Regions from separate parts of the Thermoanaerobacterium thermosaccharolyticum DSM 571 genome, predicted to be linked through region 3. Evidence: riboswitches for the same ligand, from Rfam matches in the RefSeq annotation. Region 3 holds a riboswitch; each other region holds the start of a gene.
The links. Region 3 has a riboswitch for cyclic di-AMP ahead of TTHE_RS03550 (C40 family peptidase). Riboswitches for the same ligand answer to the same signal wherever they lie in the genome.
Positions count from the first base shown of each region.

Region 1 (4,221 bases), 900 kb from region 3:
ATTGCTGCGCTAAAAGCTGAAGGCATTACAAAAATAAGAAATGCAGAATGTGTGAATATTTCATTTCCTGATTTTTATAGTGTGCTTAATGTGTTATAATAACAATTGGTGATTTTAATGGGAGAAAACATACTTATAATTGAAGATGAGAAAAAAATTGCGAGATTTTTGCAAATAGAGCTTGAACATGAAGGTTATAATGTTGCAATAGAATACAGCGGCAATGAGGGCTTAAGAAGAGCTTTAGATGAGAATTACGATTTGATTATTTTAGATTTGATGCTCCCTGGTATGGACGGCTTCTCAGTTTTAAAGGAAATACGAAAGAAATCATCGATTCCTGTCATAATTTTAAGCGCTAAAGATGAAATAAAAGACAAGGTAATGGGGCTTGACATAGGTGCGGATGACTATCTGACGAAGCCGTTCTCGATTGAAGAGCTGATGGCAAGGATCAGAAATGCTCTTAGAAAAAATATCAAAGCAAATACTAAAAAAATAAGCTATGATGGAATAACGATGGATTTGTCTACATATGAAGTTTTAAGAGATGGACAAAAAATAGAACTTACCAAAAAAGAGTTTGATCTTCTTAAATATCTTATTATAAATGCTGAAATAGTATTAACGCGTGAAAATATATTAGAAAATGTATGGGGATACAATTATATTGGTGAGACAAACATCGTAGATGTATACATAAGATATTTGCGAAGTAAAATAGACGAGCCGTTTAGCAATAAGTTAATACAAACAATCAGAGGTGTGGGATACTCTCTAAGGAAAGAAAAAAATGAGAATTAGAAATTTTAGATTATCGATAAAATTGAGAATCGCATTGCTTTATGCGATTATATTTTCTTTTATATTGATAGTGTTAAATGCGTCTGTTTTATACGGTCTTAAATACTACCTTATATATCAGGCATTTAGCGATATACAGAATCAATCGGATGTGATAATGGAAAAATTAAAAGAGATTGATGGGGTTGTAGGAAATATTGATAAAGATTTGTTATTTGCATCATCGACTGGTGAAAACATGTATTTTAAAATTACGGATATGCATGGGAATATTGTGTACAGATCGTCATCACATATGATTGATATTCCATATGATAAAAATTTAAATAGCCTTACGAAAATAGAAAGAGATGAAACGCACATTGTATATCTTAATAGAAAATACGTTGAAGGTGGCAGTGTGCTATATGTTCAAGTGGCTGAAAATTTAAAGAGCCAGTACTTTTTTTTGAAACTGTTATTTTTGCTGATGGCTATATCAGATGCCATCGGAGTTTTGGTGTCTTTTTTTGCCGGGTATTTTATAACGGGTAGGGCACTAAAACCTGTAGATTACATGGTCAGGGAAGTTCACACTATCGATGAAAAGAAGCTTAACAAGAGATTGAATGTTAATGGAAACAACGACGAGCTATCAAAGCTTGCTATGACATTTAATAATATGCTAGACAGATTGGAAGACTATTTTAAAAGACAAAATGCATTTATATCTAATGTATCCCATGAACTTAGAACGCCATTGTCTGTTTTAAAAGGCTATATAGAGCTTATAGATAGATGGGGAAAGGACAATAAAGATGTTTTAGAAGAATCTATAAGCGCTCTAAAAAAAGAAGAGCAGGATATGGAAATATTGATCGAAAGGCTTTTAATGTTGGCAAGAGGGGATAATAAAGCGCTGGAGGTTAACAAAAAAAAAATCAATATATATGAATTAATAGAAGAATTGGTTAAAGATGCAAGAATAGTGTACGGTGAGAAAAACATAGAAGTATTTTGCAAAAGAAATTTAGAAGTAAATGCAGACAGGAACCTTATAAAAGAGCTTGTAAGAATAATTCTTGACAATGCATTAAAATATACAGATTTTGATGGCAATATAAAAATTTTTGTGGAAGAAGTAGATAAAAATGTAGCCATAATGATAAAAGATGATGGTATTGGTATACCTCAAGAGGATATTCCTTATATATTCGACAGGTTTTACAGGGTTGACAAGGCTAGAAGCAAAGAAACTGGCGGAATGGGACTTGGGCTATCTATTGCGAAACTTATTGTTGAGTTGCATGGTGGAAAGATAGATGTGAATAGCCAGTTAAATAAAGGATCAGAATTTAAAATTACAATCCCTAATTATCAATGATTGGGGATTGTTTTTTGTCTTAATATTTAATAGTGACATATACCACAATATATGGTATAATAAATGTACATAATAAACTATATATTGGAGGGTATAAAATGTTGAAAAAAGAAACAATGCCAGATAAAGAGATCGATGTAAAAAGCTCATCAAAAAAATACACATGTCCTGACTGTGGAGCACAGCTAGTTCCTGAGAGTGGATGTATTTACTGCCCTTTTTGCGGTTACAGTGAATGCCACTAATTGCCTATATTCCCATCAGTTTAATATGGACACATGGAAGTATTCCCCTTATAATTAAAGTAAAATATGCCGAATCCCCGAAAAGGGGTACGGGGGATCTTTTTTTGGGGTGAATCCATTTTGTGGTAGGGCAGCCCTTTGCCCGAACCCGTCAACTAACCTCGGAGGCAAAAGGGGGATATTTATGTTTAAAAAATGTATTAAGGTAAAGCCTCTCATTGCATCGTTAGCAGCGGCTCTTTTATTTTCTCAGACTGCATTTGCGGCAACATATACTGTCAAGCCTGGTGATAGCCTATATAAAATAGGCTTAAATTATGGGACAACATACAATCAAATAATGAAGCTGAACAATTTATATGATACAGTCATCTATCCGGGACAAGTATTAGTTGTACCTGGCAGTGACAACACATATACGGTTCAAAAAGGCGACAGCTTATACTTAATTGCCATGAAGTATGGTACTACTGTCGATGCTTTAAAATCCGTAAATGGTTTAGCAGGAGATATGATATATCCAGGGCAAGTTTTTGTGATTCCATCATCTGGTACACCATCAACTTCTTCAAGTATAAGAAGTGATGTAAGTGTAAACAGAGGTTCTGTACAAAGAGGTGTGATTTCATACACAAATGATGATTTGGACCTTCTGGCAAGGCTTATAAATGCGGAAGCTGGTGGTGAACCATATCAGGCTAAAGTTGCTGTCGGTGCCGTGATAGTAAATAGGGTAAAAAGCGGTATATTTCCTAACTCCATAAAAGGTGTAATATACCAAGTCGATAGCAATGGCTATTATCAATTTACGCCTGTTGAAAATGGCTTGATAAATGTACCTGCTACACCAGACTCAATAAGTGCTGCAAGGGATGCCTTAAACGGTGTAGAACCTACAAATGGTGCACTTTATTACTTTGACAACAGTAATACTAATCAGTGGCTTTGGTCATTGCCAGTCGCATTAAGAGTAGGCAATATGGTATTTTCTTATGCAAGATAAAAATGATTGCTAATGAGAGGCTAAGAGGAGTAAAATGGATACCGAAAGGTATCCATTTTACTTGCTATAGAGTTTTTGCTTCGTACAAAGTGATAAAACCAAATATTATAAAAATGAACGCTGATATGTAATGCAAAATCTTTGTTGGTAATTTCTTGCCTAAATAAACTCCCAATACGATTCCAATGACATCAGCTATGAAAATTCCTGCAGTAGCACCTAATAAAACAAATATGGGACTTTTGTATGTGGCAGTAAGCGCCAGTGTCGAAAGCTGCGTTTTATCTCCAAATTCCGAAATAAAATATGTACTTATAATCGTGAAAACTGGGCCGTATTTGGATTTTCTGATTTTTTCATGTCCTTCATGGCCATTTTTTAATGTGATTAAGCCAAAAATTAAAAATGATATGGCAGCCAACAGCTTGACGTATTTTATCGGTATGTACTCTGTAATAAATGAGCCAAACAAAACTGCAATACCCATATTTAAAAGGGCAGCGATCAATATGCTTATTAAAACAGTTCTGGCTTTTATAAATGTGGCAAATGCCATAGCCATAAACTGTGACTTGTCGCCCATTTCAGATGCAAAAACAAGAATAAAAGACGATATTAAAGCATTCATCAAATCTGCCTCCTTGTAATTAGTATGCCAAAAAAATAAAACCTATTACATAATATGTGCACCATATTACGTAAAGGTCTCATTCTTTAAGGCAAAGCCAGGTTAGAACCAGCATGTTGACTTTGCCACATATTTATATATGTGAACTACTCCCCTTTACATAGATAGATTATATAAT
Region 1 covers NC_014410.1:1,618,150-1,622,370, reverse strand. Annotated here, with positions in the region: gene aroA (3-phosphoshikimate 1-carboxyvinyltransferase) at 1-99, shown strand, start outside; gene TTHE_RS08090 (response regulator transcription factor) at 118-804, shown strand; gene TTHE_RS08085 (sensor histidine kinase) at 794-2,167, shown strand; gene TTHE_RS14390 (hypothetical protein) at 2,266-2,412, shown strand; cyclic di-AMP (ydaO/yuaA leader) riboswitch at 2,470-2,597, shown strand; gene TTHE_RS08080 (cell wall hydrolase) at 2,597-3,415, shown strand; gene TTHE_RS08075 (TMEM165/GDT1 family protein) at 3,480-4,043, opposite strand.
Region 1: another riboswitch for cyclic di-AMP. It lies ahead of TTHE_RS08080 (cell wall hydrolase); the one in region 3 lies ahead of TTHE_RS03550 (C40 family peptidase).

Region 2 (4,221 bases), 400 kb from region 3:
TGGATATATGTTCCTTTACAGGCTTTATTTTGCAAGATGTTCTCCACGATGGGAAAATAAAGGTGTAGCTTTCTTATTTGACGAGAAAGAAGAAAATCCCGAGTACTATTCAGTCATTAGACTGTGGAAGATAACAGAAGAGCAGTTTTATGAAATCCAAAGACAAGAAGGCGGTTGGTATAACCTTATTTTAGAACTTGTTGAAAAAGATGGAATTGAAATTAAAACGATAACTGGACGCTGGAGAGATAAAAAACAAGCTCCATCAGAAGAATATTTAGAAGTCATTAAGAAAGGATTAAAAGAAACGACCAATTGGGATGATGAAAGAATAGAGGCATATGTGAAAAAGTTCATGTAAAAATAAAAAATGAAAATCATTATTAAATTAATTAAAATCATGACCACCTGTAAAACAGATGGTCATGATTAATATACTTTCATTATATTTTTTAATACAAATGAGTTGAAGCGCTAAAATTTTATATCTAAGTTGGCCAGAATATCACTGCTTATTTTACTCATCGTATTTTTTAAATCACCGTAAATTTTTTTAAATAGATCCACTATTTGTTCTAAACCATTTTTCTTTAAGTAAACTATGTATTCATCTAAGATTTCATCCGAAATTAAGTCTTGTAATTTTACTTCTTTGTCTATGCCCTCTACTTTTGCAGGCAAATTATTCAAAGTTCTTAAAATATTTACTTTCATTATTTGTTCAAATATTTCCATATTCCAATGATTAATAGGCAGACTTAAAAGTGACAGAACATTTTCAAAAGACATTTTTACCTTCTCGTCATTTATACTTTCAGATTTTAATTCTAAGCTCGTGAGGATAGTCTTTAAAGCTTTTTCATAAATAATTAGCTCTTTATAAAGTAAGTTTTGTAATACCTCATCAAATAATGAATCGTAAAATTCAGTGGGTGTCTTAAAGTCAAATAAAAATGATGATAAAATTCTATGATAGAATTTAAGCAAAAACAGATATACTATGAAAAAAGGAATATCTATGCGCTCATCTAAAACATAAGCCAAATCATTTGTAATAGTATCAAACATTTTACTGCTTAGATATTCATTGAATGATGGATACTTCGAAGCTATGTCATAGATTTTATCCATAGTCTTAGTACCATTTATAGCGTGTATTTCTTCCAGAGCCTTAGCTATCTCAATCATAGTAGCTCCTATTGCCACTTTTACTAATGTATTATATTCATCTAATATAGATATCCGTATTAAAAGAAAAAGATCCTTTATTTCTTTTTCATTAAAATTAAAATTTTGCAACTCAAAAGCAATACTTAAAAGAATTTCTTCAACTAAATTTTCTTCTACAATCTCTTTTAAGAGATTATCTACATCTAATTCATTTCCTATTTCAATATCCTTTAAAAGGTCGCCAGGTACTCTTACTTTTTTTAATCTTTTATCTTCAGCTATATTTCTGGTCATTTTTCTAAGAAATTGTATGTAATCATCATTTGTATAATTGTCTTCTGTTTCGAATGTCTCTAAAATCAATTTGACAATTTTATCAGCTTTAAAAGATTTATTCTTTTCAGATAGATTTGCTCCATAAAGTATACTTACGATTTTAATAAACTCAACATCATCTGAAAAAAGATTAACCTCATTAGACAAGGAATTTGTCAAAGTTTTTTTTATTTCTTCGATGTTATTCATACAACACTTTTTATATTTTTTCCCGCTACCACAGATACAATCATCATTTCTGCTAATGTCAAATATTTTCATGTTTAATATCCTCCCATTTTTTAGACTAGTTTAATTTTAAACAAATATCTTATAAATTTCAATTCCTCTTTTTAAAGAGTTGCATATTTTATAGACACAGTTTTGTTACAAAATTTACATTTTTTTAATATATTTGCAAATGAGATTTTGATATGGTATAATGTAATTAGTTTAATAATATGCTATAACGCTGAATTCGTAAGAAGCGGGAAAACCAATTTCAGGGGTGAATCCATTTAATATGGAAGGGTTATCTTTCAACCCTAACCCGTCAGCTAACCTCGTAAGCGTTGAAAGAGGAGGAAATAGCATGGATAGATTCGGTTTTGTTGTTGCCTTCTATTAGAACCGGGTTCAAGCTGTAGATTTTCTCTATGGCTTTTTTAATACCCAAAAATAGAAGGAGGCTTTATGGATGAACTTACCATCATTTTCTGTCATTGGAGCTGGTAACGGCGGTCAGGCAATGGCAGCACACCTTTCACTAATGGGATTTACGGTTAATCTTTACAACAGAACTCGCGAAAAATTGATTCCTATCTTAAATAATGGGGGCATATATCTTGAAGGGGCAGTCAGCGGATTTGCTAAACTAAATATGATTACTGATAGCATAGAAGATGCAATAAGAGATACAGATATAATCATGGTAACTATTCCAGCATCGGGTCATAGTGATGTTGCATATGAAATGCTTCCATATCTAAAAAGTGGGCAAATAATTGTTTTAAATCCTGGAAGAACTTTTGGAGCAATTGAGTTTTACAATATTATAAGGGCCAGAAGTGATTTAAATGTAGTCATAAGCGAGACAGATACATTTATATATGCTTGTAGATCGAATGATGGCAGAGGGAAAATTTTTAGAATAAAAGATGTCGTATCATTAGCATCTATACCATCATGGAAGACAAATTACGTCGTTGATTTGCTGAAATTGGCTTATACACAGATAGTTCCAGCTGAAAATGTTTTAGAGACAAGTTTAAATAATATAGGTTCTATTTTTCATCCGGCACCTATACTATTAAATTCTGCACGAATAGAGACTACAGAGGGAAGCTTTCAATATTATTTGGAAGGTATATCTCCATCAGTTGCAAAGATATTGGAAAGAATGGATAGAGAAAGGGTTGCAGTAGCACATGCATTGGGCGTAAATGCAATTACAGCGTTAGATTGGTTAAAAGATACGTATGGTGTTGTTTCAGATAATTTATATGAGGCAATCCAAAATACAGATGCATACAAAGGATTACTAGCACCAAGGACACTAGACTGCAGGTACATTTTTGAAGATGTTCCCATGAGCTTAGTCCCAATTTCTTCAATTGGAAGGCAGTTAGGGGTTTCGACACATACTATTGATTCTATAATTCATTTGGCATCATGTATGCATGAAAAAAATTACTGGAAGATAGGGCGGACGGTAGTAAAGCTAGGATTGGATGGCAAAAGTGCAGCAGAAATAAAAGAAATAGTAGAAGGTGTAAAGGAGGAGAGCACTGTCGCATGAAAAGATTAATTATAGCTGCTTCGATTGAGAATGACGTTCACGTTGCTGGCGTTTATAAATTTTTACGGCTTGCAGAGAGCGAAGGATTTGATATTCAGTTTTTAGGCCCTGCAACGCCAATTGATAAACTTGTAGAAATTATACGGTTAAGAAAACCTGACATAGTTGGAATAAGTTATAGATTGACTCCTGATTCACTTAAATCCATATTAGATGTTCTTAAAAGCAGGATAAAAGAATACAATCTTAATGGCATTAGATGGATATTTGGCGGTACGGAACCAAATTGCATAGTTGCCAAAGAATCAGGTATTTTTGAGGAAGTTTTTGACGGAACTTCAGGTGATGAATTTACAATTTCGTATTTGAAAGGACAAAAAGTCTTAGCCGATGAAGTGGAGTATGGGCAGGATATAGTTGATAGAATTGAAAGAAATTATCCTTATCCTGTAATAAGACATCACTTTGGCCTGCCGTCGTACAAGGATACACTTGCCGGCATAAAAAAGATTGCGTCAGAAAAAGTTCTCGATGTGATATCAATAGCACCTGATCAAAATACACAGGAGCACTTTTTTGATAAAAAGTATAATACTGCACTTGATGGTGCAGGAGGTGTGCCAATAAGGTCAGAAGAAGAATTTAAAAAACTTTACGATGAATCAAGGCGTGGAAATTATCCATTGCTTAGATGCTACAGTGGGACAAATGACGTTTTTAAAATGGCTAAAATGCTAAAGGATACGATAAACAATGCATGGGCTGCTATACCCCTTTGCTGGTACAATGTATTAGATAGCAGGGGACCTAGACAGGTTGAAGAATCTATAAGAGAGAACCAAAAGCTGATGAAGTGGCATGCCGACAGAAATATACCTGTAGAAGTCAATGAAGCACATCACTGGGGACTTAGGGATGCACATGATGCCATTTATGTG
Region 2 covers NC_014410.1:319,242-323,462, forward strand. Annotated here, with positions in the region: gene TTHE_RS01615 (hypothetical protein) at 1-60, shown strand, start outside; gene TTHE_RS01620 (hypothetical protein) at 8-361, shown strand; gene TTHE_RS01625 (SEC-C domain-containing protein) at 475-1,767, opposite strand; cyclic di-AMP (ydaO/yuaA leader) riboswitch at 1,946-2,071, shown strand; gene TTHE_RS01630 (NAD/NADP octopine/nopaline dehydrogenase family protein) at 2,183-3,283, shown strand; gene TTHE_RS01635 (cobalamin B12-binding domain-containing protein) at 3,280-4,221, shown strand, end outside.
Region 2: another riboswitch for cyclic di-AMP. It lies ahead of TTHE_RS01630 (NAD/NADP octopine/nopaline dehydrogenase family protein); the one in region 3 lies ahead of TTHE_RS03550 (C40 family peptidase).

Region 3 (4,221 bases):
TTTTATCGCAAATCTTAATCTCTCTATAGCTCGGTTTTTTAACTTTACTGCACTTTGATAGCCTATTCCAATCTCATTTGCGATTTCTACTAATGATTTTCCTCTAAAGAAGTACAATGATATTATCCTTTTCTGCTTTTCCGTCAGGCTATTTAATGCATCTTTCAAATTTTTTATTGAAACGCATTTAAAAAATTCCTCTTCAGGTGATAGTCCATCGCTTTCGATCAAGTCTATTATTTCATCTTCATCATCACCAGCACTAGAATTTAAGGACAGATTAGGTTTCTTCTTTCTATGCATACCCATGAAGTAAAATTTAAGCCGCATATTGGCATAACCGATGAATTCTTTTCCTTTCTTTTCATCGAACTCCTTTATTGCTAAGATTAAAACTTCTCTTCCATCTTGAAGCATGTCATTAAAATCGTCATAAGGAAATTTTTTAGCAAGTGATATCAAAAGAGGATTAAATTTGTCTAAGATTTCGACTGTGGACTTTTCATCACCGCTTTTCGCCTTAAAGCACAGCTCATTGTAGCTTATCATTGTCTACACCTCACCAAATAGTGAGGACCGGTCCCTTTCAGTGCCGCACTGTGCTTTAATTATATTATACGAACATGTGTTTTTCTAACTTCGGCTTTTGAAAAGTCTATATATGATATTGCAAAAGTTTATTGTGAAAATTACGATATTGTGATTAAAATATGAATAATTGAACTCTGACTCAATGAATCTTCCATAAATAAAATTTTAAAAACAAAAAGAACACGTATATGTTGAAGCTAATTAACATATACGTGTTCTTTTGCTTTAGCAATATACTCTTTCTTAATAATATCTCCTTGCACCTATATAGTAAGTCCTAAACCACCCGCTAAAATCATCATATGCTGCCTTCTTTGAAGAATCGCTCATATGTATCAAGCGATTGTTTCCTATGTATATACCTTCATGCGTAGGACCATTGCCTGATGTAGAGAAAAACATTATATCACCTGGCTGTAAATCCGATAAGCTGACAGGCCTTCCACCAGCATACTGATCGTATGTAGTCCTGCCGATGCTTTTTCCTGCCTGCTTATATACGTATTGGACAAAGCCAGAACAGTCAAAGCCAGCAGGAGTCGTACCACCGTAAACGTACGGTGTCCCTAGATACCTTCCTGCAATGCTAACAATACTGAGATTTGATGTACGAACATAAGCACCTCTAGATGAAACTCCACTCACAACAGTCCTGTTTAGAACAGCCTCTGTTGCAGGTCCGACTATCCCATCTGGTGATAGACCAAATTTTTTCTGCAGTGCTATCACAGCATTTCTCGTAGCACTGCCAAAAATACCATCAATACCACCTGTGTTATAACCAAGTCGATTCAGCGTTTGCTGCAAACTAACCACTGCTTGTCCTCTTGAACCATACTTTAACAGTTCCATTGCAAACGCACTTGGTGCTTGCATAAGTGTTATTGACAAAACTACTGATGCAACTAACTTTTTGTGATTCAATTGATTCCATCCTCTCTTTATGCCTACGAGGTTAGTTGACGGGTTCGGTAAAGAGCAACCCTACCGCAAAAGCGGATTCACCCCAAAAATATCCCCCGTTCTTTCGATTAGGCATTTTTTTTAATAAATTTAATAAAAAATTTATATTTTTAATAATTACTTAATATTATACAGGCAAAATTAATCGATGTCAATTGCATACCATATTTTACCTGTAGTATAAAATTGTACATGGATATAATAATTATTGAAGTATCAAAAATGAGGTGTTAAAACATGCGTTCAATGTGGAAAGGTGCCATAAGCTTTGGTTTAGTTAGCATACCAATAAAGCTCTATGCAGCTACAGAAGACAATTCAGTGCATTTTAGGCAGCTTCATAAAGACTGTAAATCTCCTATCAAATACGAAAAAATCTGTCCTGTCTGCAATAGGCAAGTGTCAGACGAAGAAATAGTCCGAGGTTATGAATATGAACCAGGAAAATTTGTCATTATCGATGAAGAAGATTTAGAGAGAATTCCTAAGTCCACAGTTAAAACGATAGATATTCTTGATTTTACAGATTTAAATAAGATCGATCCAATCTATTTCGATAAAACATACTACATTGCTCCGGATGAAATAGGTGCAAAGCCCTACGTCCTTTTAAGGGACTCAATGAAAAAGCTAAACCGTGTGGCAGTTGCACGTGTAGTAATCAGATCAAAGCAAGATTTGGCCTGCATAAGAGTATACAATGACAACTACATGGTATTAGAAACAATGCACTTCCCTGACGAAATAAGAAGTACAAATGAACTTCCACCAATTCGCAATGTAGATCTGCACGAAAATGAGGTAAAGATGGCTATAAAGCTTGTGGATACTCTGACATCTGATTTTTCTCCTGAAAAATACGATGACAACTACAGAAAAGCCCTGATCGAAATAATCGAGTCGAAAATTCAAGATAGAAAAATTGAAATACCTGAATCGCCAAAGGAAGAAAATGTCCTTGATCTTGTAAGCGCATTAAAAGCCAGCATAGAATCGGTAAAGAGCGAAAATACACCAAAAAAAGCTAAAAAGAAAAAGGGTGCTTAAGTTTATGTCCATGATGGATGAAAAAATTCCACCTATGCTGGCAGTATCAGGCCAAGTATTTGATGACCCAGATTGGCTGTATGAGATAAAATGGGATGGTTCAAGGACTCTGGCATTCCTTTCATCTACAACGAGACTGCAGGATAGAAGACTTGTGGATGTAAGTCATCAATTTCCAGAACTCATGAAGCTAAACAAATTTATCAGGGCTAATGAAGCAATACTTGATGGTGAATTAATAGTCTTAAAAGACAATAAGCCAAGTTATAGAAGCATAATGATGCGCAAACACCAGCAAAACAAACTAAAAATAGATTTTATGAGCAAGTCTTATCCTGCCATATTTATTACTTGGGATATACTTTATGTTGATGGAAAAGAGCTTTTGAATCGGCCGTTAATTGAGCGAAAGCAAATGTTAAATAAATTTGTAAATGAATGCAGCATAATGCGAATATCAGACTTTATATTTGAACATGGTAAGACTTTATTTGAAGAAACTGATAAAAAACGACTGGAAGGTGTTATGGCCAAAAAAGCAGACTCAAAATATTACTTAGGAAAAAGAAGTAGTCTGTGGCAAAAATTCAAACACCACATAGTACTAAATGCTGTAATATTAGGTTATAGGATAGACAAAACTGCGTTAGTTTTAGGCCTTTACAACGAGGAAGACAAACTTATACACATTGGTAATGTAGAATCTGGAATATCGCAAAAAGAATTATCATCGTTTTTAGATGTCGCCAATGATCTGAAGGTCAACCCTGAATTTTACGGTCTTGGCATTAACAACGTCCAGTGGATTATGCCACTAATTGTATGTAAAGTTAAATTTATGGAGTGGTCAGAGAATTTCAAAATGAGAGCACCATCTTTCTTAGAATTTGCCTTAGATGTGAAACCTACCGAATGCAGATTCATGTAAACTAATTGAAATATGCACTATATTGATTTAAAATAAAATTATAAACGTACAAGGGGGATACTTTCAATTGGCATCAATAAATAAAAAGCGCATTTTGCTCGTACTAATTACATTTTTATTTTTAATCGCATGTCTTGTAGCGCGATTAATATGGCTACAAATTGTCATGGCCCCAAAATATTCACTGGCCGTCAAAAATCAGACAACATCTAAGATAGTATTAAAGCCACAAAGAGGAATTATTTACGATGCGAATGGAAATATCCTGGCCACTAATGTCAGCGGCGGTGATGTATATGCTGCACCAAAGAATATAAAGCATCCAGATAAAATTGCAAATCAGTTGTACAGTTTATTGGGAATGAAAAAAGATTCACTGTATAAGCTTCTAAACAATAAAAACTCGGAGTGGACTGTACTTAAAAAAAATGTTCCACTGGACAATATAAATAAAATCAAAAAGCTGAATCTTGTAGGTATTTATACTGAAGATACAAGTATTAGAAGCTATCCAGACGACAATCTATTATCGCAGACGCTTGGATTTACAGGAACTGACGGAAATGGACTTTATGGACTTGAATATTCATTTGACAAGTATCTAAAAGGCATCCCTGGTCTAGAGATAGCAAATACTGATGAAGTTGGTCACGTCATAGGACTTCCTGAAAAATTATACAAACCTGAAAAAG
Region 3 covers NC_014410.1:722,799-727,019, reverse strand. Annotated here, with positions in the region: gene TTHE_RS03555 (sigma-70 family RNA polymerase sigma factor) at 1-549, opposite strand, end outside; gene TTHE_RS03550 (C40 family peptidase) at 835-1,515, opposite strand; cyclic di-AMP (ydaO/yuaA leader) riboswitch at 1,522-1,639, opposite strand; gene ku (non-homologous end joining protein Ku) at 1,792-2,601, shown strand; gene TTHE_RS03540 (ATP-dependent DNA ligase) at 2,606-3,529, shown strand; gene TTHE_RS03535 (peptidoglycan D,D-transpeptidase FtsI family protein) at 3,597-4,221, shown strand, end outside.